3 regions of the Allobosea sp. GW822-FHT05A11 genome follow, and region 2 is predicted to be linked to each of the others. Evidence: riboswitches for the same ligand, from Rfam matches in the RefSeq annotation. Region 2 holds a riboswitch; each other region holds the start of a gene.
What was found. A riboswitch is a leader RNA that binds a small molecule or an ion and turns the genes downstream of it on or off. The one in region 2 is predicted to bind thiamine pyrophosphate.

Region 1 (7,336 bases), on a different contig from region 2:
CCTATCTCAGCATGAACCGCTTCCAGGCGCTCCGGCCCTATACGTCGCCGGAAGCGGTCTTCGACATCTTCCGCCGCGAGTTCGAGGGCGCCTATGCGGATGGCGGGCTCTTCCTGCTGACCATGCATCCGCATGTCATCACCTATCGCTCGCGCTTCTGGATACTCGAGGAGCTGGTCCGGCTGGCCAAGGCGAAGGGCGATTGCTGGTTCGCGACCCATGCCGAGATCGCGGCCTATGTGAAGGCTGAGGCCGGCATCTAAATCGGCAGGGCGGCGGAACCGCTGCCCGATTCCTGCCGTTTTCGCTTCATCGGGGGTTCAGGCCGGAGGCGGCCTGATATCTGCACGTTGAAACGAACGACGGGAAAAGAAAATGCGCACGAAACGCTGGTTGCTGGTCGGGACCGTCCTGCCGGCCCTCGTCCTTTCGCAAGCCGGGCAGGCCTTCGCCGAGGCCGGATACCGGGTCGCACAGGCCCCCGCCCCCGGAGACAAGGATGATCCGCGCGGGCCGCGGCGCCCGCAGCAGCCAGGCGCACAGCCCGGTCAGCGTGGCCCGGAACGCCCTGCTGCCCCGAGCGCCCCCGCCCAGCCGCATGCGCCGCGCCCGCCGCAGATGCAGCCCGCTCCGGCGGCACCCCGGCCGCAGCCTTCCGTCATGCCCGCGCCGCGCGCCGAGCCCCCGGCCGCGCGTCCGCAGCCCGAGCGCCCGGCGATGCCGCGTGAGGTGCCTGCTGCGCCTCGCCCCACGCCGAATGCCGCGCCATCTCCCCGGGAGGCCCCGGCCGCCCGCCCGACACCACCGCGCCCGCCGGCCGAGCCGACGGTGCCCGCGGCGCCGCGTACCGCGCCTCAGCCGCCCGCGCCGCCGGCCGGCGCATCGCCATCAACCGTTCCGCGTGGCGGCCCGGCTGTTCCGCCTTCGGCTGCGCCGACCCAGTCCCGCCCGCCGGGAACGCCGCCTGCGACGGCGCCGGCCGCTCCGTCCCAGCCCGGTGCCGGCGCGCCGCCCTCTGCGGTTCCGCGAGGTGGTCCGTCGGTTCCGCCCTCGGCTGCGCCGACCCAGCCCCGCCCGCCGGGAACGCCGCCTGCGACGGCGCCGGCCGTTCCGTCCCAGCCCGGCGCCGGCGCGCCGCCCTCTGCGGTTCCGCGTGGCGGCCCGGCCGTTCCGCCTTCGGCTGCGCCGGGCCGGCAGCGCCCGCCGGCCGCGGCGCCGCAGCCCGGTGCTCCCGTCCAGCCGGATGCGACCGTTCCGACGCCGCCTGCAGGGACGGCTCCGACGCGGCCGTCGCGCCCGGCTCCGGGAACACCTCCGGCCGGGGCGCCGGGCGCTCCGGCTCCTGCACAGCCGGGCGCCGCAGTCCCGACGCCGCCCGCCGGTGCCGCGCCGGTCCAGCCGGGACGCACGGCTCCCGGTATGCCTTCCGGGGGAGCGCCAGGTACGGCTGCTCCCGCGCAGCCGGGCGCCATTCCGGGCCAGCCGCCGGCCGGAGCCCCCGGCCAGCCGCCCCAGCGTGAGGGCCGCCGCGGCGGCATCTCGCCGGGCGTGGCCGGTGCGATCGGCCTCGGCGCCGGCGTCATCGGTGGCATCATGGCGACGCAGGGCGCCGAGCGCTTCGACGACATCCGTCGCGAGCGGCGGGAGCAGCGCGAGGGCGACCTCACCATCATCCGTGAGCCCGGCCGCACCATCATCCGCGACGATGACGGCCGCGCCATCATCCGCCGCGACGAGGACCAGCGCTTCCGCGATCTCGGCTGGCAGGGCCGCTCCGAACGCCGTGGCGACGAGAACCGCACGATCTTCGAGCGCCCCGACGGCACGCGGATCGTCACCGTCACGGACGAGCAGGGCCGGCTGATCCGCCGCACGCGCATCGACCGCGACAACCGCGAGGTGATCATCATCGACAACACGCTGCGCGACCGTCCGGGGCGCTTTGCCGATGATGTCGTCGTGCTCCCGCCGCCGCCGCTGCCGATCCCGCGCGAGCGCTATATCGTCGATGCGGACCAGGCCGACGAGGACCTGATCTACGAGACGATCATCGCCCCGCCGATCGCCGCGATTCCGCGCCGCTACACGCTGGACGAGGTCCGCTACTCGCCGGATCTGCGCGCCCGCATGCGCAGCGTCGATATCGATACGATTAATTTCGATACCGGCTCCTGGCAGGTGGGGCAGGATCAGGCGCGCCGCCTTTCGGTGATCGCGGATTCGGTGAAGCGCGCGCTGCAGCGCTCGCCCAACGAGGTCTTCCTCGTCGAAGGCCACACCGACGCTGTCGGCGCCGATATCGACAATCTCTCGCTCTCCGATCGCCGGGCGCAGTCGGTCGCGGAGATCCTGACGCGCGACTTCCAGATCCCGCCGGAAAACCTGACGACCCAGGGCTATGGCGAGCAGTATCTGAAGGTGAACACGCAGGAGGCTTCCCGCGAGAATCGGCGCGTCACGCTCCGGCGCATCACGCCGCTGCTCAACGGCCAGAACCAGTGACACCCGGGCGGGGCGGCTCTCCAGGCAGCCCCGCTCTTCCGCAGGCGCAGGGAACACCCGTTCCCTGCGCCTGTTTCATTTGCGGAGGACAGAGCATTTTCAAGCGAGGTGGGCACCGGTTCGCGTGAAGAAAATGCGACAAGCAATGGTCCAGGCCGAAGGGAGATGCCGCCATGAGAAAGTTCGTTCCGGTTCTGGCTGGATTGCTGGCCGCCAGCCTGCCTGGTGCAGTGCCGGTGCAGGCCCAGACGGTATCGCCTCCGGCCAGACCGCAGGCTCCCGGCGTGCCGCCGGCGCCGCGATCGGGGGAGGCGGCTCGTCCGACGACGCCCAACACTATGGCGCCCCGCGACGAAAAGCGCGGTACCGGCGAGGACAAGGCGCAGGTCCGGCCCGAGCGCGATCCGCCGATGCCCAAGCCGGTGCCCTCGATCATCGCACCTTGAGCAACCGGGTTGAGGATTTGGTAGGGTTGCCCGGCTAGGGTGCCCGCCATGAGCGACACCGTTTCCCTTGCCCAGAGCATCGTCACGATGCAGGCCGCCTCGACCCAGCAGGCGCTGTCCGTCGAGATGCTCAGGCAGAATGCGCAGGCCGATCAGGCTCTGGTCGCCATGCTCCAGCAGAGCGCCGAGCAGACGCAAGCCGCGCTGCCGGCCGGGCAGGGCACGCTGGTCGACCTGACTGTCTGAGCCCTCCGTCCAATCCGACCAGACCTTTGCACAGCCCGTTGCCAAGCGGCGGCGCTGCGCCTAACCTCGTCCGCGTTCCGAGGGGTGCCCGCAAGGGCTGAGACGGCTTTCGAAGCTGAACCCATCGAACCTGATCCGGGTCATACCGGCGGAGGGACTGGAACGCGGTGCAGCCTTGGCCTGCACCCGCATCACAGCGCTTGAACCGCTTCGACGCCGGATCTCCTGACCTGTACCAAGGAGGAGATCCCCTTATGAATGCCCACGCAAAACCCCAGAAGAACAGCGTCAAGACCGCTCCCCAGAGCGTGACGACCGGGCCGATCATCGGCTCGCGCAAGATCTATGTCGCGGCGCCCGAGCATCCCGAGATGCGCGTGCCCTTCCGCGAGGTCGTGCTGACGACGGATGCCGAGCCACCGGTACGGCTCTACGATCCGTCCGGGCCCTTCACCGAGACCGATGCGAAGATCGATCTCAATGCCGGCCTCAATCAGCCGCGCCGCGCCTGGCTCGATGCGCGTGGCTTCCAGACTGTGCCCGGACGCGCTGTGACGGCCGCCGATAACGGCCATATCAGCGAAGCGCAGCTCGTTCCCGCCTGTCCGGCTGAGCGTCCGATCCTCGAGGCGAAGCCAGGCCAGATGACGACGCAATACGAGTTCGCGAAGGCCGGCATCGTCACCCCCGAGATGATCTATGTCGCGCATCGCGAGAATCTCGGCCGGGCCGCCATGCTGGAGGGCGCGCGCGAACGCCATGCCGATGGCGAGAGCTTCGGCGCCAGCGTCCCGGAATTCGTCACGCCCGAATTCGTCCGCGACGAGATCGCGCGCGGCCGAGCGATCATCCCCGCGAATATCAACCACCCCGAGCTGGAGCCGATGGCGATCGGCCGCAATTTCCTGGTCAAGATCAACGCCAATATCGGCAACTCGGCTGTGACGTCGGGCGCCGCCGAGGAGGTCGAGAAGCTGGTCTGGGCGATCCGCTGGGGCGCCGACACGGTGATGGACCTCTCCACCGGCCGCAACATCCACAACATCCGTTCCTGGATCCTCAGGAATTCGCCGGTGCCGATCGGCACCGTGCCGATCTACCAGGCGCTGGAGAAGGTCGGCGGCGATCCGATCAAGCTCGACTGGGAGGTGTTCAAGGACACGCTGATCGAGCAGGCCGAGCAGGGCGTCGACTATTTCACCATCCATGCCGGCGTGCGCCTGCCTTACGTCCCGCTGACGGCGAACCGCGTCACCGGCATCGTCTCGCGCGGCGGCTCGATCATGGCGCGCTGGTGCCTTGCGCATCACAAGGAAAGCTTCCTCTACGAGCGCTTCGACGAGATCTGCGAGATCATGCGCCGCTACGACGTTTCGTTCTCGCTCGGCGACGGCCTGCGGCCCGGCTCGATCGCCGATGCCAATGACCGCGCCCAGTTCGCCGAGCTGGAGACCTTGGGCGAGCTCACCAAGATCGCCTGGGACAAGGGCTGCCAGGTGATGATCGAGGGCCCCGGCCATGTGCCGATGCACAAGATCAAGGAGAACATGGACAAGCAATTGCGCGAATGCGGCGAGGCGCCGTTCTATACGCTTGGACCGCTGACCACCGACATCGCGCCGGGCTATGACCACATCACCTCGGGCATCGGGGCTGCGATGATCGGCTGGTATGGTTGCGCCATGCTCTGCTACGTCACGCCGAAGGAGCATCTGGGTCTCCCGAACCGCGACGACGTCAAGACCGGCGTCATCACCTACCGGATCGCGGCCCATGCCGCCGATCTCGCCAAGGGCCATCCGGCGGCGAAGATCCGGGACGACGCGGTCAGCCGCGCCCGTTTCGACTTCCGCTGGGAGGACCAGTTCAACCTGGCACTCGACCCCGACACGGCCCGCGAATTCCATGACGAAACCTTGCCGAAGGACGCCCACAAGGTCGCGCATTTCTGCTCGATGTGCGGCCCGAAATTCTGCTCGATGAAGATCACGCAGGATTTGCGCGCCGAGGTGCTGGCCATGGGTGAAAACGAGCGCAAGGCGCTGGAGGCGCTTGCAGACGAGGGCATGGCCGCCAAGTCGAAGGAATTCCTCGACAAGGGCGGCAGCATCTATCTACCTGCGGCAGAATGAGCGCTTTCAGCGAAAAGCTCGACGCCGCCGGCGTCGCATCGATCCTCGCGCGGGTGGCAGAACGCCGCCCACGCGTCCATTGCCTGACCAATACGGTGGCGCAGAACGTCACCGCCAACATGCTGCTGGCTTTCGGGGCGGTGCCCTCGATGGCCGGCCACCCCGACGAGGTCGCGGCCGTCGCGGCGGGCGCGGGCGCGATCCTGATCAATCTCGGCACGATCAGCCCGGAGGGCGAGCGGGCCATCCCGAAGCTCCTGGCCGTGGCGCAGAAGCACCGCATTCCACTGGTGCTCGACCCCGTCTTCGTCGAGCTCTCACCCCTGAGATTGCGGCTGGTCGGCGACGTCCTGGCATCGTTCCACGTGCTGGTGCGCGGCAATGCCACCGAAATGGCCGTGCTGGAGCCACTTTTCGTACTGAGGCGGGATATCGTGCGCGTCACCACCGGCGCGGTCGACCGGATCGAGACCGAAGGCCGGAGCCTGTCGGTGGCGCATGGCCATGCGTGGATGACGAAGGTCACCGGCCTCGGCTGCGCATCGAGCGCGCTGGTCGCGGCTTGCCGGGCGGTCGAGCCGGACCCGATGATCGCGGCGGCGGCAGCGCTCACGGCCTATGGTATCGCCGGCGAGATCGCGGCCGAACGGGCCGCCGGGCCCGGCAGCTTCGCGATGCATCTGATCGATGCGCTCGCCGGGCTCGACGAGGCCTCGCTCGCGGCCCGGATGAGCTGAAGCCACCGCTGTCATCCCGCACGCGCTGCGGCACGCAAGTGCTGCTGCGCAGATGCGGGACCGTCCGCAGGAAAAGGCGCCCTCTCGGGCAGGGCGCGCGCTTGAAAGGCGCCCTCTCGTCATGCGGTCCCGTGTCTGCGCAGCGGCATTTCATGCCGCAGCGCGCACGGGATGACGCTCTGCCCCGCTATTGCGTCGGCGTCAGCGAGAGCGGCGCAGGCTTCGGGCGTGGCCTCGGCTTGGTCGCGGCGGCCTTCGGCTCGGTGTTGAGGCCGAGCCGGGCGCGCAGCGAGGCGGCCCGCGCCTCGGTGACCCGCGCGCCGCAGAAGCCGAACTGGCCCTCGCGCTGGAAATCCCGGCAGATCATCTCGCGCTCGGCCGAGAAGCCGGCCTGCTCGCGCGCGAGCACGCGCTGCTCGATGGCGTCGGACTTGGCGGTCAGCGTCCGGTAGCCCTCGCGCACGGCGCGCTCGGCGACGCCGCGCGCGCGCTCGATCTCCTTGGCCTGCCCTGAAACCACGCGCGCATCGGGCCCCCACAGCCCGCGCGGGTCGATCCGGCATTGCGCGGCCTGGACGACGCAAGGCTCCGTCGGCTCGACCACGAGGAAGGCGCCGTCGAGCACGTCGAAGACGATCGGGCAGATCGGCGCCTCCAGCCGGTAACGCGGCACGCCGGCCGGGCGCCCGAGCGCCGTGACGGGGAGAGGCGCGTCGCCGAAGGAGACGGCGCAGGGCTCGACGAGGTTCGTGCTCTGGAAACCGTCGAGATTGAGCTTGAGGCCATAGCCCGTCGCCGTCTTCGAGAACACCGCCTCGCCGTGATGGCCGTGGCGGTGCAGGGTCTTGCCGATGATGGCATCCTCGCCGGCGACCTTGATGGCGGGCATGCTGGGTGGGCGCGGCGCTGCCGGGGCGCCGGGCCGGGAGGGCGCGGCCTGCTGGGTTCCGGGCGCGTTGAACGGCTGGGCGCCGGGCAGTTGCAGTGGCTGCGCATGCGCCACGGTTGCGGCCGTGGCGAGGGCTATCGAGGCCAGGATAAGGCGCATCGGTCGAGTCATGGCGGCCCAGTGAAGCCTGAACGGCCTTTCTGCATGCAGGCGCGAGCCGGGTTAGACAAGGACGGGAAGGCCACACCCGGCCGGAAAGCGCGTTTCGCGGGCAGCCCGGCCGGTGCTCCCCGTTGCTTAATCGGCTCGCCTGTCTTGCAAGGGGTGGAACACCCTCACTATATACGCCGCCAAGGGGCGGTTTAACCACCGTCAAACGTGGAA
Region 2 (7,336 bases):
TATCTCGCCAATCCGGCATGGTGGGGCGACATCCGTTCCGGCACCTATCGTGGCGAACGCCTCGGCGCGGCCTGAGCGGGGGGAAGACATGCTGAACGTCGAAGACACGGCGATCCCCGCCGTCAAGATCATCACGCCGAAGAAGTTCGGCGACCATCGCGGTTTCTTCTCGGAAACCTGGAGCCGCAACGCCTTTGCCGAGGCCGGGCTCGATCTCGATTTCGTTCAGGACAATCAGTCTCTGTCGGCCCCGGTCGGAACGCTGCGCGGCCTGCATTTCCAGTCCCCGCCCTGCGCGCAGGACAAGCTGGTGCGGGTCACGCGCGGGCGCATCCTCGATGTCGCCGTCGATATCCGGGCCTCCTCGCCCAGCTTCGGCAAGCATGTCGCGGTCGAGCTCTCCGCCGAGAACTGGAGGCAGCTCCTCGTCCCCATCGGCTTCGCCCATGGCTTCGTCACGCTCGAGCCGGATACCGAGGTGCTCTACAAGGTCACCGCTCCTTATGCGCCCGCGAACGATCACGGCCTTGCCTTCGACGACCCGGCGCTCGGCATCGACTGGCGCCTGCCGCTCTCGGGCCTCACCCTCTCCGACAAGGACCGCAAGCATCCGCACCTCGCCGAGATGCTGCGGTATTTCGACTGATGACACTTCGCATCGCCGTCACCGGTTGGACCGGCCAGGTCGTCTGCGCCATGCTGGAGCGCGTGCCCGTCGGCGTCGAGGTCATCGCGCTGCGCCGGCCCGATCTCGACCTCGCCGTCCCGAAGACGGTCGCGCCGGCCCTGCGTTCGGCGAGGCCCGACGTGATCGTCAACACGGCCGCCTATACCGTCGTGGATCAGGCCGAGAGCGAGCCCGAACTCGCCATGCGCGTCAATGGCGAGGCTGCCGGCGAAGCGGCGCGTGCTGCAGCGGCGCTGGGCATCCCCATGATCCAGCTCTCGACCGACTATGTCTTCGACGGTGCGCTCGACCGGCCCTATCGCGAAGACGATGCGACCGGCCCGATCTCGGCCTATGGCGCGAGCAAGCTCGCCGGCGAGCAGGCCGTCGCGGCCGCCACCGACAACCACGCCATCCTGCGCACGGCCTGGATCTACAGCCCCTTCGGCAAGAACTTCGTCAAGACGATGCTGCGCCTCGCCGAAACGCGCGACGAGGTCGGCGTCGTCGCCGACCAGGCGGGATGCCCGACCAGCGCGCTCGACATCGCCGATGCGATCTTCACCGTGGCGCGCAACCTGACTGCGCGGGCGGATGATGCGGACTTGCGCGGCGTGTTCCACATGAGCGCGGCGGGCGAAGCCGTCTGGGCCGATGTCGCCGAGGCGATCTTCGCCGAGCGCGAACGGCATGGCCGCGCACCGGTCAGGGTCAGGCGCATCGCCACGGCCGATTATCCGACGCCGGCGCGCCGGCCCACCAATTCCCGGCTCGATTGCGGCAAGCTCGCGCTCGCCCATGAGGTGCGGCTGCCGGAATGGCAAAGCTCGCTCCGGCCTTGCGTCGCACGACTTCTCGAAGATCAGGCCAAGGACCAGAGGTAACGATGAAGGGCATCATCCTGGCCGGCGGTTCCGGCACCCGGCTGCACCCGATGACGCTGGCGATGTCGAAGCAGCTCCTGCCCGTCTACGACAAGCCGATGATCTACTACCCGCTCTCGACGCTGATGCTCGCCGGCATCCGCGACGTCCTGATCATCTCGACGCCGCACGATCTGCCGCATTTCAAGCGCCTGCTCGGCGACGGCTCGGACTGGGGCATGAGCCTCACCTATGCCGAGCAGCCGCATCCCGGCGGGCTGGCGCAGGCCTACCTGATCGGCGCCGATTTCGTCGCCGGCGAGCCCTCCGCCCTCGTTCTTGGCGACAATCTCTATTACGGCCACAGCCTGCCGGAGATGATGGCCCGGGCGACGGCCCGCACGGAGGGCGCGACCGTCTTCGCCTACCATGTCCGCGATCCCGAGCGGTACGGCGTCGTCGCCTTCGACCAGACCGGCAAGGCGGTTTCGATCGAGGAAAAGCCCGAGGTTCCCAAGTCGAGCTGGGCCGTCACCGGCCTTTACTTCTACGATGCCGAGGTGGTCGAGATCGCCCGGTCGCTGAAGCCCTCGGCGCGCGGCGAGCTCGAAATCACCGACGTCAACCGGATCTATCTGGAGCGCGGCCAGCTCTCGGTGGAATCGATGGGCCGCGGCTTCGCCTGGCTCGATACCGGCACGCCCGACAGCCTGCTGGAAGCCGGCGAGTTCGTCCGGACCCTCGAAAGCCGCCAGGGCCTGCGCATCGCCTGCCCCGAAGAGATCGCGGCACGACAGGGCTGGATCTCGACGGCACAGCTGACACGGCTCGGCGAGAAGCTCGCCAAGGGCGATTACGGCCAGTACCTCATGCGGATGGCCCGGGATATCGCCGGCTGAGCGGGAGATGCCGGGCTCTCTCGGCAAGCCCCTTACGGATACCCGCCCCGCTCCGTTATCGCTTGACAGCAAGGCCCGCCGCTCGTCATCTGCTCCCGTTCCCAGGGGGGCCTCGCTAGGAGGCTGAGATTCCGCCGGCTGGGCTTTCGAGCCTTAGGCAACGCGGTGACCCTCCGAACCTGATCCGGATCATACCGGCGTAGGGATGCGGGACATGCGGCCTTGAGGCCCTGATTCCAGCTTGCGCTCGTGATCCTCCAGCGATCGACGCCCCGGCTTCGCCGTGTGCGTCCGAACGGAGTGGCTTCAAGTGACGCAAGCCGAGATCATCGCGGCGCTCCTGGCGTTCATCGCGCTTCCCGACGCATCGGAAGCCGAATTCGAGGCCGTGGCGCTCAAGGTCTTCGCCTATCAGTTCCGCAACAACGAGCCCTATAAGCGCTTCTGCCTGCAGCGCGGCCGCACGCCGCTCTCGGTCCGGCGTTGGCGCGATATCCCGGCCGTGCCGATCACCGCCTTCAAGGACCTGACGCTGAGCTGCAGCCCGCCGGAAGCCGCAAGCCACGTCTTCATGACCAGCGGCACCACGCAAGGCATCCGCGGCCGCAGCTACCATCCGACGCTCGACGTCTGGAAGCGCTCGATGCTGGCGAATTTCCGCGCGCGCTTCATGCAGGGCCGCGAGCGCATCCGCATGGGCATCCTCTTCCCCAACGAGGCGGAGCTGCCGAATTCCTCGCTCGCCACCTATCTCTCGCTCGCCAAGCGCGAATGCGGCACGGCGGATTCCGAGACCTTCATCGATGCCGCCGGGCTCGATCTCGACGGTCTTCTGTCGGCACTGGAGCAGGCTGAGACAAGCGGTGAGCCCTATGCCCTGCTCGGCGCGAGCTATTCCTTCGTGCCCGTGCTGGACGCGCTCGCGGCCAGCGGCCGACGCTTCGCCCTGCCGGAGGGCAGCCGCATCCTCGATACCGGCGGCTTCAAGGGCCAGTCGCGCGAACTCGGGCCCGACGAATTCTATGACGGGCTCAGCGCCGCCTTCGGCGTGCCGCGCGCGTCCTGCATCAACATGTACGGGATGACTGAGCTGAGCTCACAGCTCTATGACGACGGCAATGCCGTCTGCCCGTCGGTCAAATCCGGCCCGCACTGGATCCGCAGCCGCGTCGTCGACCCGCTGACCGGCGCGGACCTGCCCGAAGGCGAGCGCGGCGTGATCGTCCATCACGACCTCGCCCATTTCAATTGCGTCGCGGCGATCCTGACCGAGGATGCCGGCGAGATCGTGCCCGGCGGATTCAAGCTGCTCGGCCGCGTCGATGGCGAGGCCTCGAAGGGCTGCTCGGTCGCCGTCGCCGAATTCCTCGCAGCGGCACGAGGCTGACGACGGTGATCGAGCATGCGGGTCATCTGCCGGGCCTGAACCGCGCGGCGCTGCGCTGGCGCGAAGTTAGCCATAGCGCCTGGGGCGAGAGCGTCGCCATCGCGCTGCCGGAGCTCGACGAAGTGCAGGCCGCGGCGCTCTGTGCTCACGTGCGCGACAACGCGCGCGCCCGGCTGAAGCGGATGGAGACAGCCCGCATCGTCACGGCGATCGATGCCGCCATCGCGCGCTTGCTCGATCGCGAGCACCCGCTGCGGCGCAAGGCTGAACATCTGCTGCCGATCGTCACCGGCTATGATCGCGAGACGGTGCGCCTTGGCCTGACCGGCTATCTCAAGACCTTCCGCAAGCCGCAGCTCCTGCGCTTCCTTGCCGAGGATTTCGCCAATCCCGGCGTGCTCGACCGTTTCCAGCCGACGCCCAAGGGCGGCTATCTGCGCGCCCATGGGCCGGGGCTTCTGCTCCATATCTGGGCCGGCAATGTGCCCGCGCTCTCGCTCTGGAGCCTGATCTGCGGATTGCTGGTCAAGGCCGGCGGTGTCGGCAAGCTCGCCTCGGCCGAGCCGCTGACCGCCGGCTGGTTCGCGAGCCTGCTGGCCGAGATCGATCCCGAGATCGGCGAATGCCTCGCGATCACCTGGTGGAAGGGCGGCGAAGCGGCGGCCGAGCCGGTCTTCTTGCGCGAGGCGGACACCGTCATGGCCTATGGCGGCAACGAGACGCTGACGGCCCTGCGCGCCAAGCTGCCGATCACCACGCGCTTCCTGCCGCATGGCCACAAGATCGGCTTCGGCGTGATCGCGCGAGAGGCGCTCGACAGCCGCAAGGCTCCTACCTTGGCCCGGCTCGCGGCGCATGACGTCACCCGCTACGAACAGCAGGGCTGCTACTCGCCGCAGATGCTCTTCGTCGAGCGCGGCGGCAAGGTCAGCCCTGCAGAGTTCTCCCGCTACGTCGCGCAGGAACTCAGCTCCCTCTCCTCCCGCCATCCGCGCCGCGCGCTTTCGCAAGACGAGGCCTCCTCGATCGCATCATGGCGCGGGGCGCAGGAAACCCGCGCGATGGATGGCACCGCCGAACTTCTCGGCGAGCTGTCCGATCCCTGGAACGTCGTCCATGTCGAGACCCAGGAGGCCCTGAGCCCGACCGGGCTGAACCGCACGCTCAAGCTGGTCGCGGTCGAGAACCTCGACAATGTCCCTGCCCTCGTCGCCCCCTATCGCAGCTTCCTGCAGACAGCCGGCATCGCCGCATCGCCGGAGCGGCTGTTCCGGCTTTCCGAACAGCTTGGCGCAATCGGTGTCAGCCGCATCGCCCCGCTCGGCCGCATGACCGCGCCGGAGGCGGGCTGGCACCATGACGGGCGCTTCAGCCTGCTCGACCTCGTCACCTTCACCGAGATCGAACAATTGGCGGAAGCCGCGGCAGAGGGGTTTGCGCCCTATGTCGACTGACCCCACCAAAACCGGTTTCGTCACGATCGAACGTACCAGCTATCGCTATGACGCAACCGGCCCGGCCGTTGTCGATGCGATCGACTGGACGATCCCGCGCGGCGAGATCCATTGCCTGCTCGGCCGCAGCGGCTGCGGCAAGACCACCTTGCTCAAGCTCGCAGCCGGCCTGCTGCTGCCGAGCGAGGGCACGATCCGCATCGGCGGCGAGGCACTGGCCGGGCCGAGCCCACACGCCGGCTTCGTCTTCCAGGCGCCGACGCTGCTCGACTGGCTGAGCGCGCTCGACAACGTCCTGCTGCCGGTCTCGCTGAAGCGCCGCCCGACCATCGCCGACAAGGATGCCGCGCTCGACCTGCTGGAGCGTGTCGGCCTCGCGGATTTCGCCACGCGCCGCCCGGCCGAACTGTCCGGGGGGCAGCAGAGCCGCGTCGCGGTTGCCCGCGCTCTGGTCGGCAATCCCGACCTGCTGCTGCTCGACGAACCCTTCGCCGCGCTCGATGCCTTGACGCGCGAGGAATTGCAGGACGATCTGCTGCGCCTCTGCGCGCTCAACGGCACCACCGCGCTCTTCGTCACCCATGATATCGGCGAGGCCGTCTATCTCGCCGACACGGTCGCAGTGATGGAAGCAGGCCGCGTGACGCATGTGCGCCGGATCGAGCTCGTCCGCCCGCGCCATCGCGACATGCGCTATGCGCCCGCTTTCATCGCCGCCTGCCGCGCCTTGCGCGACGCGATGGATGGCGTCGCCACGGCCAGCCGGAGGCCGGCGGCATGATGGCGCGCCTACCCTCTCTCCTGCTGCTCGTCGTCCTGTTCGCCGGCTGGGAAGCCTGGTGCCAGCTCGGCGGCTTGTCGCCGCTCGTGCTGCCTGCGCCTTCCAGCGTGCTCGCGACGCTGTGGAGCGAGATCGCGACCGGCCGGCTCTGGCCGCATCTGGCGATGACGGCCACGGAAATGGCGCTCGGTCTCGGCATCGGCGCCGTTGTCGGACTTGGTGTCGGCATCCTGCTGGCGGAATTCCCGGCGCTCAGCCGCCTGCTGCGGCCCTATGTGCTGGCGAGCCAGCTCGTGCCGAAGCTCGCGCTCGGGCCGCTCTTCATCATCTGGTTCGGTTTCGGCATGACGCCGACCGTCGTCATCACCGCGCTGATCTGCTTCTTCCCGCTGATGGAGAACACGCTAACCGGCATCAGCGAGGTCGATGCTTCCAGGCGCGAACTCTTCCGCATGCTCGGTGCCGGGCGCCTCCAGACCCTGCTGCGCCTTAAGTTGCCGGCGGCGCTGCCCATCATCATGGCGGGCCTGCGCGTCGCGGTCGTGCTGGCCTTGGTCGGCGCGGTCGTCGGCGAGTTCATCGGCGGGCGCATCGGGCTCGGCGCCTCGATCATCGCCGCACAGAGCGTAATGGATTCGAGCCTGATCTTCGCGCTCTTCATCGTCATCACCGCCCTTGGAATGCTGCTCTACGAGGCCGTGCGCCTGATCGAGCGTCGCGTCCTGCACCGCTTCTCGAAAGGCTGATCCCCATGTCTGCGCTGCGCGCCTTCCTCATGCTTGCCCTCTCCTGCCTCGTCGCGGCGCCCGCGACGGCTCAATCGCTCGACAAGGTCACCGTCGCCGGCTGGAGCCAGCCGATCAGCGAGATCACCAACCTGCTGGCGGAGCCGGACAAGGGCTTCTTCAAAGCCAAGGGCATCGCGCTCGACTATGTCCCCGGCAATGGCGGCGGCGCGGCCTTGCAGAACATGCTCGCGGGCCAGGCCGACATCGCCTTCACCGATCCGGCTGCGCTCTATCTCGCGCTCGACAAGGGCGAGAAGCTCGTCGCGATCTACAACATCTATCCGCAGAACGTCTTCAACGTCGTCGCGCTGAAGAGCAGCGGCATCCGCTCCGCCGCCGATCTCAAGGGCAAGCGCATCGGCGTCTACAGCCTCGCCAGCGGCACCTACCAGAACCTGCTCGTGCTGCTGCATCAGGTGGGGTTGGGCGAGAAGGACGTCACCATCCAGCCGACCGGCCTGCTCAATTTCGCGCCGCTGATGCAGGGGCAGGTCGAC
Region 3 (7,336 bases), on a different contig from region 2:
TGGATGCCGCGCGCGACCTCGGTCGAGCCGGTGAACATCACGCCCGCCGTCTCCGCCGCGCCGACCAGAGCGGCGCCGAGGCGCCCGCTGCCCGGCGTGAACTGCAGGGCGCCGCGCGGGACGCCGGCCTCATGCAGGATCTTGACGCTCTCATGCGCGATGATCGGGGTGACGCCCGCGGGCTTGGCCATCACCGCGTTGCCCGCGACCAGCGCGGCCGCGACCTGCCCGGTGAAGATCGCCAGCGGGAAGTTCCACGGGCTGATGCAGACGATCGGCCCGAGCGGCGCATGCGCCGGGCCCAGCGTCTTGCGCGCCTGGTCGGCATAATAGCGCAGGAAGTCGATGGCCTCGCGCACCTCGCTGATCGCGTTGGCAGCCGATTTGCCGGCCTCGCGCATGGCGATGCCCATCAGCGTCTCGATGCGCGCCTGCATGAGGTCGGCGGCGCGGTCGAGGCAGGCGGCACGTTCGGCCGGGGGCACGGCGGCCCAGGCCTTGCCGCCCTCGGCGGCGAGACGCGCGATCCTGGCGGCATCCTCGACGGCAAGCTCGGTGACCTGCCCGACGACGTCGGCATGATCCGCCGGATTCAGGACCGGTCGCGTCGTGCCGGCGGTGGAGTTATCCGCCAGCAGCGGCACGGCATGCCAGTTCTGCCCGACCGTAGCAGTGAGATTGCTCGCGAGCTCAGCCAAAGCCGCCTCGTTGGAGAGGTCAATGCCCTTCGAATTGACGCGGTCGGCGCCGTAGAGGTCGCCCGGCAGCGCAATCTGATCGTGCAGCATGCCGATGACCGGCATCGCTTCGACCACGTCGACGGGGTCGGCGACGAGCGAGTCGATGGTCACGCTCGGATCGGAGATGCGGTTGACGAAGGAGGAGTTCGCGCCGTTTTCCAGCAGGCGCCGCACGAGATAGGCGAGCAGCGTCTCATGGGTGCCAACCGGCGCATAGATGCGGCAGGGCCGGTCGAGATTGTCCTTGCCGACGACCTCGTCATAGAGCGGCTCGCCCATGCCGTGCAGGCACTGGAACTCGTATTTGCCGACCGCGAAGTCGCTGTCGGCGAGGTGGTAGATCGTCGCCAGCGTCTGGGCGTTATGCGTCGCAAATTGCGGGAAGATCGCGTCGGGAGCTGCCAGCAGCTTGCGGGCGCAGGCGACATAGGCGACGTCGGTATGGACCTTGCGGGTATAGACCGGGAAATCGGCGAGCCCGTCGACCTGAGCGCGCTTGATCTCGGCATCCCAATAGGCGCCCTTGACGAGGCGCACCATCATGCGCCGGCCTGAGCGGCGGGCGAGATCGATGATCCAGTCGAGCACGAAGGGGCAGCGCTTGCCATAGGCCTGCACCACGAAGCCGAGGCCGTTCCAGCCTTGCAGCGCGTTATCGAAGCTCAGCGCCTCCAGCAGGTCGAGCGAGAGCTCCAGCCGGTCGGCTTCCTCGGCATCGATATTGAGGCCGATATCGTAGGATTTGGCGATCAGCGCGAGCTCACGCACGAGCGGCAGCAGCTCGCTCATGACGCGGCCAGCCTGCGCGCGGCTATAGCGCGGATGCAGGGCCGAGAGCTTGATCGAGATGCCTGGGCCTTCGAAGACGCCGCGCCCGTTCGCGGCCCGGCCGATAGCGTGGATCGCGTTCTCGTAGTCGCGATAGTAGCGCGCGGCATCGGCGGCGGTGGTCGCCGCCTCACCGAGCATGTCGTAGGAATAGCGGAAGCCGCGCGCCTCCAGCGGCCGGGCGCGCTTCAGCGCCTCGTCGATCGTCTCGCCGGTGACGAACTGCTCGCCCATCATCCGCATCGCCATGTCGACGCCGCGCCGGATCACCGGCTCGCCCGCGCGAGCGATGAGGCGGGTCAGGGCGGCGGCGAGGCTGCGGTCATTGACGGTCGAAGTCAGCTTGCCGGTGACGACGAGGCCCCAGGTCGCAGCATTGACGAAGAGCGATTTGCCGCCGCCGACATGGGACTTCCAGTCGCCATCGGCGATCTTGTCGCGGATCAGCGCGTCGCGCGTCGCGGTGTCTGGGATGCGCAGTAGCGCCTCGGCGAGGCACATCAGCGCGACGCCCTCCTGGCTGGAGAGCGAATATTCTTGGACGAGCCCCTCGACGCCGGTGCCCTTGTGCTTGGCCCGCAGCGCCTCGATCAGCTTGCGCCCCGTGCGCGCGATCTCCTGCTTGCTCGCTGGCGCCAGCTTCGCAGCCGCCAGCAGGGGCGGAAGGCACTCCGTTTCAGGCCGGCGATAGGCGGCGGTGATCGCCTGGCGCAGCGCCGACTGCTCGCGGATCGGCGGAGCGAAGCCCTCGAAAGGCGCCGGGCTGGAGGCGGTGTTGGCGGCGGCAGCGGTGGCTTGGCTCATGGCTTGTCCCGGCGGGTTCGAACGCGACGGGCCGGGGGCGATACCCTCTCCCGTTCTTTGCGCGGGAGCTTATCATGAGCGCGATTCTCAGGCGGTCTAAATTTTGTTATCCTGCAGTCCGTTCAGACTTCAGATTTGAGGATTGCAAGTGAAAAAGCCTAAGGAAATGCCAATCGAAGGCGATTTGGATGCGCTTGATCGCAAGATCTTGGACGTGCTCAGGGAGGATGGCCGGATCTCGATCGCCGAGCTCGGCGCGCGGATCGGCCTCTCCAAGACGCCGTGCCAGATCCGGTTCCGCCGGCTTGTCGACGACGGCTATATCGAAGGCTTCCGGGCGACGCTCAATCCGGCGAAGCTGAAGCTCGATCACATCGCCTTCGCCGAGGTCAAGCTGTCCGACACCACGGAAAAGGCGCTGACGAAATTCAACGAGGAGGTCAAGAAAATCAGGGAGGTCGAGGAGTGCCACATGATCGCGGGCCGCTTCGATTACCTCCTGAAGATCCGCACGCCGGATATCCGGCGCTACCGGGCCGTGCTGGGCGAGAAGATCTCGAACCTGCCCCATGTCGCGAACACCTCGACCAATGTCGCGATGGAAACGGTCAAGGAAACCTGGTGAGGCCCTCGCGCTTGCGGTGTCGGCATCGCCGGTCGGCGGCCCTGCTTGATCGCGACGACCCAATCCAGCCGCCGACCAGCGCACCTGCCGGGCTGGGAGATCGCCACAGCGATGAACAAGGCCCGATCGGACGCTCGCCGATGCATGAGAATGCGCGCGCCCGTGCGACGCAACCGCGTGCGAATTCAAGTTCAAGCGAACGAAGGAGGGGCAGAAAAAGAGTGGCGGAGACGGAGGGATTCGAACCCTCGATACCCTTGTGGGGTATGCTCATTTAGCAAACGAGTGCCTTCAGCCTCTCGGCCACGTCTCCGGCGAGAGGCTCTATGCCCGATTGCAGAGCCGTTTGACAAGCCTCGTCGGCAACTTCCTTCGCTTCGCCTGTGCATGCTCCTCAGTGGGCCACCGAGCACTCCCGTGTGAAGGGAGGGCACATCAGAAGTTGGCCTCCGCAAAGCGGCGTCTCTGACAACCAAGCCCTGCGCCGGCTCGCCTTGCTCCGCCGCAGGGCAGCCATTAGATTGAGCCTGTCCGTTGGGGTGCCGAGAGGCTGAGAGGCGTGGTCAGCGCCAACCCATCGTACCTGATCCGGGTAATGCCGGCGAAGGGAACGGTCTTCGGCTCGCAGACACTTTGCTCGTGCCCAGGCCGCTGCCTTCCCGGGAGCAGGGAAGAGCATGACGGCAGAACGCCCTCATTCCAGCCTGAACGTCGCGGTGGTCGGCGCTGGTGTCGTCGGCCTGGCCTGCGCCACCGAATTGCTGGCGCGCGGCGCACAGGTCACCATCCATGAGCGCGGTCCGCGCATCGGTGCCGAAGCCTGTTCCTGGTTTGCTGGCGGCATGCTGGCGCCGTGGTGCGAGGGCGAAAGCGCCGAGGAGCCGGTGATCCGGCTCGGCCAGCAGGCGGCCGACTGGTGGGAGCGCCATGCCGGTGGGGTCGTCCGCAACGGCACGCTCGTGGTCGCGCCGAGCCGGGATCGTTCGGAATTGCGCCGCTTCGGGCAGCGCACGAGCCATTTCGAGGAGATCGATGGCGAGGCCATCGCCGTGCTCGAGCCCGATCTCGCCGGACGGTTTTCGCGCGGCCTGTTCTTTGCGGGTGAAGGACATCTCGATCCGCGTGAAGCCATCGCCGCGCTGGCTGAGCGCCTCCTCGCGAACGGCGGCACAATCCATTTCAACAGCGCCGTCGAGCCCGTCGATCTCGATGCCGATATCGCCCTCGATTGCCGGGGGCTAGCGGCGCGTGATGTCCTCCCGGGCCTGCGCGGAGTAAAAGGCGAGATGCTGCTGCTGCGCAGCGACGATATCAGCCTGTCGCGCCCTGTCCGGCTGCTGCATCCGCGCATTCCGCTCTACATCGTCCCGCGCGCGGACGGGCTCTTCATGGTCGGCGCGACGATGATCGAGAGCGGCGAGCGGCGTCGCATCTCCGCTCGCGCCATGCTGGAACTGCTCGGCGCGGCCTATGCGCTGCACCCTGCTTTCGGCGAGGCGGAGGTGGTCGAGATCGGCACCGATGCCCGCCCAGCCTTTCCCGACAACCTGCCGCGGCTGACGCGTCGCGGCCGCGTGATCCATGTCAACGGGCTCTATCGCCACGGCTTCCTGCTCAGCCCCGCCATGGCGCGGATGGCGGCGGATGCCGTGCTGAACCCGCAAGCAACACCGGAGATGCTGCATGACCTTGCTGCTTAATGGCGCCCCGCAGGACGTCGCGGCGAAGACGCTGGCCGAGGCGCTGGCGGAGCTGGGCTTCGGCGGCCGCATCGTCGCGACCGCGGTGAACGGCGATTTCGTGCCGGCCCGCAAGCGCGCCGAAACGGCCCTAAGCGAAGGCGACCGCATCGAGATCGTCGCGCCGATGCAGGGAGGCTGAGATGGCGTCCTTCTATGGCTTCGAGCCGCAGAACCCGCTGTTCCTCGGCACGGCGCAATACCCGTCGCCCGCGATCCTGGCCGAGGCGGTGAAGCGTTCGGGCGCCGAGGTCGTCACCGTTTCGCTGCGGCGGGAATCCTCCGGGGGGGCCGGCCAGGCCTTTTGGGCGCTGATCCGCGAGCTCGGCGTCAAGGTGCTCCCGAACACGGCCGGCTGCCACACCGTCAAGGAAGCCGTGACCACGGCGCAGATGGCGCGCGAGGTCTTCGGTACCGACTGGATCAAGCTCGAGGTGATCGGCGAGGACGACACGCTCCAGCCGGACGTGATCGCGCTGGTCGAGGCCGCGCGCATTCTCGCCGATGACGGCTTCAAGGTTTTTCCCTACACGACCGAGGATCTCGTGGTCGGCGGGCGCCTGCTCGATGCCGGCTGCGAGGTGCTGATGCCATGGGGTGCGCCGATCGGGTCGGGCAGGGGGCTCAACAACCCCTATGGCCTGCGCAGCCTGCGCCAGCATTTCCCGGATGTGCCGCTTGTCGTCGATGCCGGCATCGGCCTGCCGTCCCATGCCGCGCAGGCGATGGAGATGGGTTATGACGGCATCCTGCTCAATACCGCAGTCGCCAAGGCGGGCGATCCCGCCGCGATGGCGGAGGCCTTCTCGCTCGCCATCCGCGCCGGTCGTCAGGCTTTTGCCGCGCAACCGATCGAGGCGCGCGACATGGCCGCTCCCTCCACGCCCGTCATGGGCAAAGCCTTCCTGGCCTGAAAGATCGCTCCCGCATGAAGCTCGATCCGTTCTACCCCATCTTCGACAGCGCCGACTGGCTGGAGCGGATGCTGCCGCTCGGCGTCAAGCTGGTGCAGTTGCGCGTCAAGGACCGGCCCGAGACCGAGATCGCCCGCGAGATCGCGCGGGCGAAGACGCTTTGCGCCGCGGCCGGCTGCGTGCTCGTCGTCAACGACTACTGGAAGCTCGCCATCGCCGAGGGGTGCGACTGGCTGCATCTCGGCCAGGAGGATCTCGACGAGGCCGATCTCGATGCGATCCGCAAGGCCGGCCTGAAGCTCGGCATCAGCAGCCATGACGAGCCGGAGCTGGAGCGCGCGCTGGCGGCGAAGCCTGATTATGTCGCGCTCGGTCCCGTCTATCCGACGATCCTGAAGCAGATGCGCTTCGGCCCGCAGGGCCTCGAGCGGCTCGGCGACTGGAAGCGCCGCATCGGCGACCTGCCGCTGGTCGGCATCGGCGGCATCTCGCTGGAGCGGGCGCCGGGTGTGTTCGAGGCCGGCGCCGATATCGTCGCGGCGGTGACCGACATCACGCTGAACGCCGATCCCGAAGGCCGGCTGAAGGCCTGGGTTGCGGCGACGCGGAAGCACGCGGCCTGAGAGGGCGTCATTCTCGGGCGGAGCGAACCTTCGACCCGAGAATCTCATGACGAGAAGGCACTGGTTTCCGAGATACTCGGGTCAAGCCCGAGCATGACGGCCAACGAAAGGGCGTCTCAGCTCTCCGCCTCGGCCGACATCGTGTGCCCGTCGACATGGCCGAGGCTGCGTTCGGGGTCGAGCCGGTCGCGCACGCGCTGCTTCAGCACCTTCGAATCCGGGAAGCCGCCATCGGCCTTGCGGTCCCAGATCAGCTCGCCGTCATAATGGATCTGGAAGATGCCGCCGGTGCGCGGGATCAGCGCGACCTCGCCGAGATCCTGCCCGAAGGTCGAGAGCAGTTCCTGCCCGAGCCAGGCCGAGCGCAGCATCCAGTTGCACATCGAGCAATAGGTGATGGCGATGCGGGGGGCGGGCTTGGTCTGGGTCATGAGCGGTCACCGAAGCAGGAGGTCGTCTCCGACATCCCGCTTCGGAAGCCCCGATGCAAGTCCGAAAGCTGCATGGCCGATCGGCATGAGGCGCTTTTTCTAAGTCTTTGTTTTGAATAAATAAAATGAATGCGCTTAGACCTCGTCGATATAGCGTCGGCGCAGATGCGCCTTGAACACCGAAGCATCGAGCGGCCGGCCGGTGGCTTCAGTCAGCAGGTCGTCGGTCTGGAGCAGCGAGCCCTTGCCGTGGATATTGGTGCGGAGCCAGCCGACCAGCGGGCTGAAATCGCCCTTGCCGATGCCGGGCAGGATCGAGGCTTCTGCCTTGCAGGCGGCGTCGAAGATCTGGGCCGCGGTCATCGCACCCAGCGTATAGGTCGGGAAATAGCCCCAGCCGCCCGACGGCCAGTGGATGTCCTGCAGGCAACCGAGCCGGTCGTTGGGCACGGTCACGCCGAGCAGGGACTTCATCCCGGCATTCCAGGCGGAAGGCAATTCGGCGAGCGGCATCTCGTCGGCAATCAGCGCCTTTTCCAGCCGGTAGCGCAGGATGACATGGGCCGGGTAGGTCACCTCGTCGGCATCGACGCGGATGAAGCCGGGCTCGACGCGGGTATAGCGATGCCACA

Region 1: it holds a riboswitch for thiamine pyrophosphate, as region 2 does, so the genes downstream of both, thiC (phosphomethylpyrimidine synthase ThiC) here and AC1RLU_RS13660 (LuxE/PaaK family acyltransferase) in region 2, are expected to answer to the same signal.
Region 3: it holds a riboswitch for thiamine pyrophosphate, as region 2 does, so the genes downstream of both, thiO (glycine oxidase ThiO) here and AC1RLU_RS13660 (LuxE/PaaK family acyltransferase) in region 2, are expected to answer to the same signal.

Annotation. Positions count from the first base shown of each region.
Region 1 is NZ_JBXAMI010000006.1:157,156-164,491, reverse strand. Features, by position in the region: gene AC1RLU_RS20465 (polysaccharide deacetylase family protein) at 1-263, shown strand, start outside; gene AC1RLU_RS20460 (hypothetical protein) at 855-1,409, opposite strand; gene AC1RLU_RS20455 (OmpA family protein) at 1,420-2,502, shown strand; gene AC1RLU_RS20450 (hypothetical protein) at 2,676-2,948, shown strand; gene AC1RLU_RS20445 (hypothetical protein) at 2,997-3,194, shown strand; TPP riboswitch at 3,265-3,369, shown strand; gene thiC (phosphomethylpyrimidine synthase ThiC) at 3,449-5,326, shown strand; gene AC1RLU_RS20435 (hydroxyethylthiazole kinase) at 5,323-6,063, shown strand; gene AC1RLU_RS20430 (hypothetical protein) at 6,251-7,111, opposite strand.
Region 2 is NZ_JBXAMI010000003.1:876,458-883,793, forward strand. Features, by position in the region: gene rfbB (dTDP-glucose 4,6-dehydratase) at 1-75, shown strand, start outside; gene rfbC (dTDP-4-dehydrorhamnose 3,5-epimerase) at 89-646, shown strand; gene rfbD (dTDP-4-dehydrorhamnose reductase) at 646-1,551, shown strand; gene rfbA (glucose-1-phosphate thymidylyltransferase RfbA) at 1,554-2,429, shown strand; TPP riboswitch at 2,523-2,653, shown strand; gene AC1RLU_RS13660 (LuxE/PaaK family acyltransferase) at 2,740-3,816, shown strand; gene AC1RLU_RS13665 (acyl-CoA reductase) at 3,822-5,270, shown strand; gene AC1RLU_RS13670 (ABC transporter ATP-binding protein) at 5,260-6,051, shown strand; gene AC1RLU_RS13675 (ABC transporter permease) at 6,048-6,797, shown strand; gene AC1RLU_RS13680 (ABC transporter substrate-binding protein) at 6,803-7,336, shown strand, end outside.
Region 3 is NZ_JBXAMI010000002.1:765,871-773,206, reverse strand. Features, by position in the region: gene putA (trifunctional transcriptional regulator/proline dehydrogenase/L-glutamate gamma-semialdehyde dehydrogenase) at 1-2,372, opposite strand, end outside; gene AC1RLU_RS08910 (Lrp/AsnC family transcriptional regulator) at 2,539-2,997, shown strand; tRNA gene AC1RLU_RS08905 (tRNA-Ser) at 3,220-3,310, opposite strand; TPP riboswitch at 3,523-3,624, shown strand; gene thiO (glycine oxidase ThiO) at 3,702-4,697, shown strand; gene thiS (sulfur carrier protein ThiS) at 4,681-4,878, shown strand; gene AC1RLU_RS08890 (thiazole synthase) at 4,880-5,650, shown strand; gene AC1RLU_RS08885 (thiamine phosphate synthase) at 5,665-6,273, shown strand; gene AC1RLU_RS08880 (Rdx family protein) at 6,390-6,704, opposite strand; gene AC1RLU_RS08875 (carboxypeptidase M32) at 6,840-7,336, opposite strand, start outside.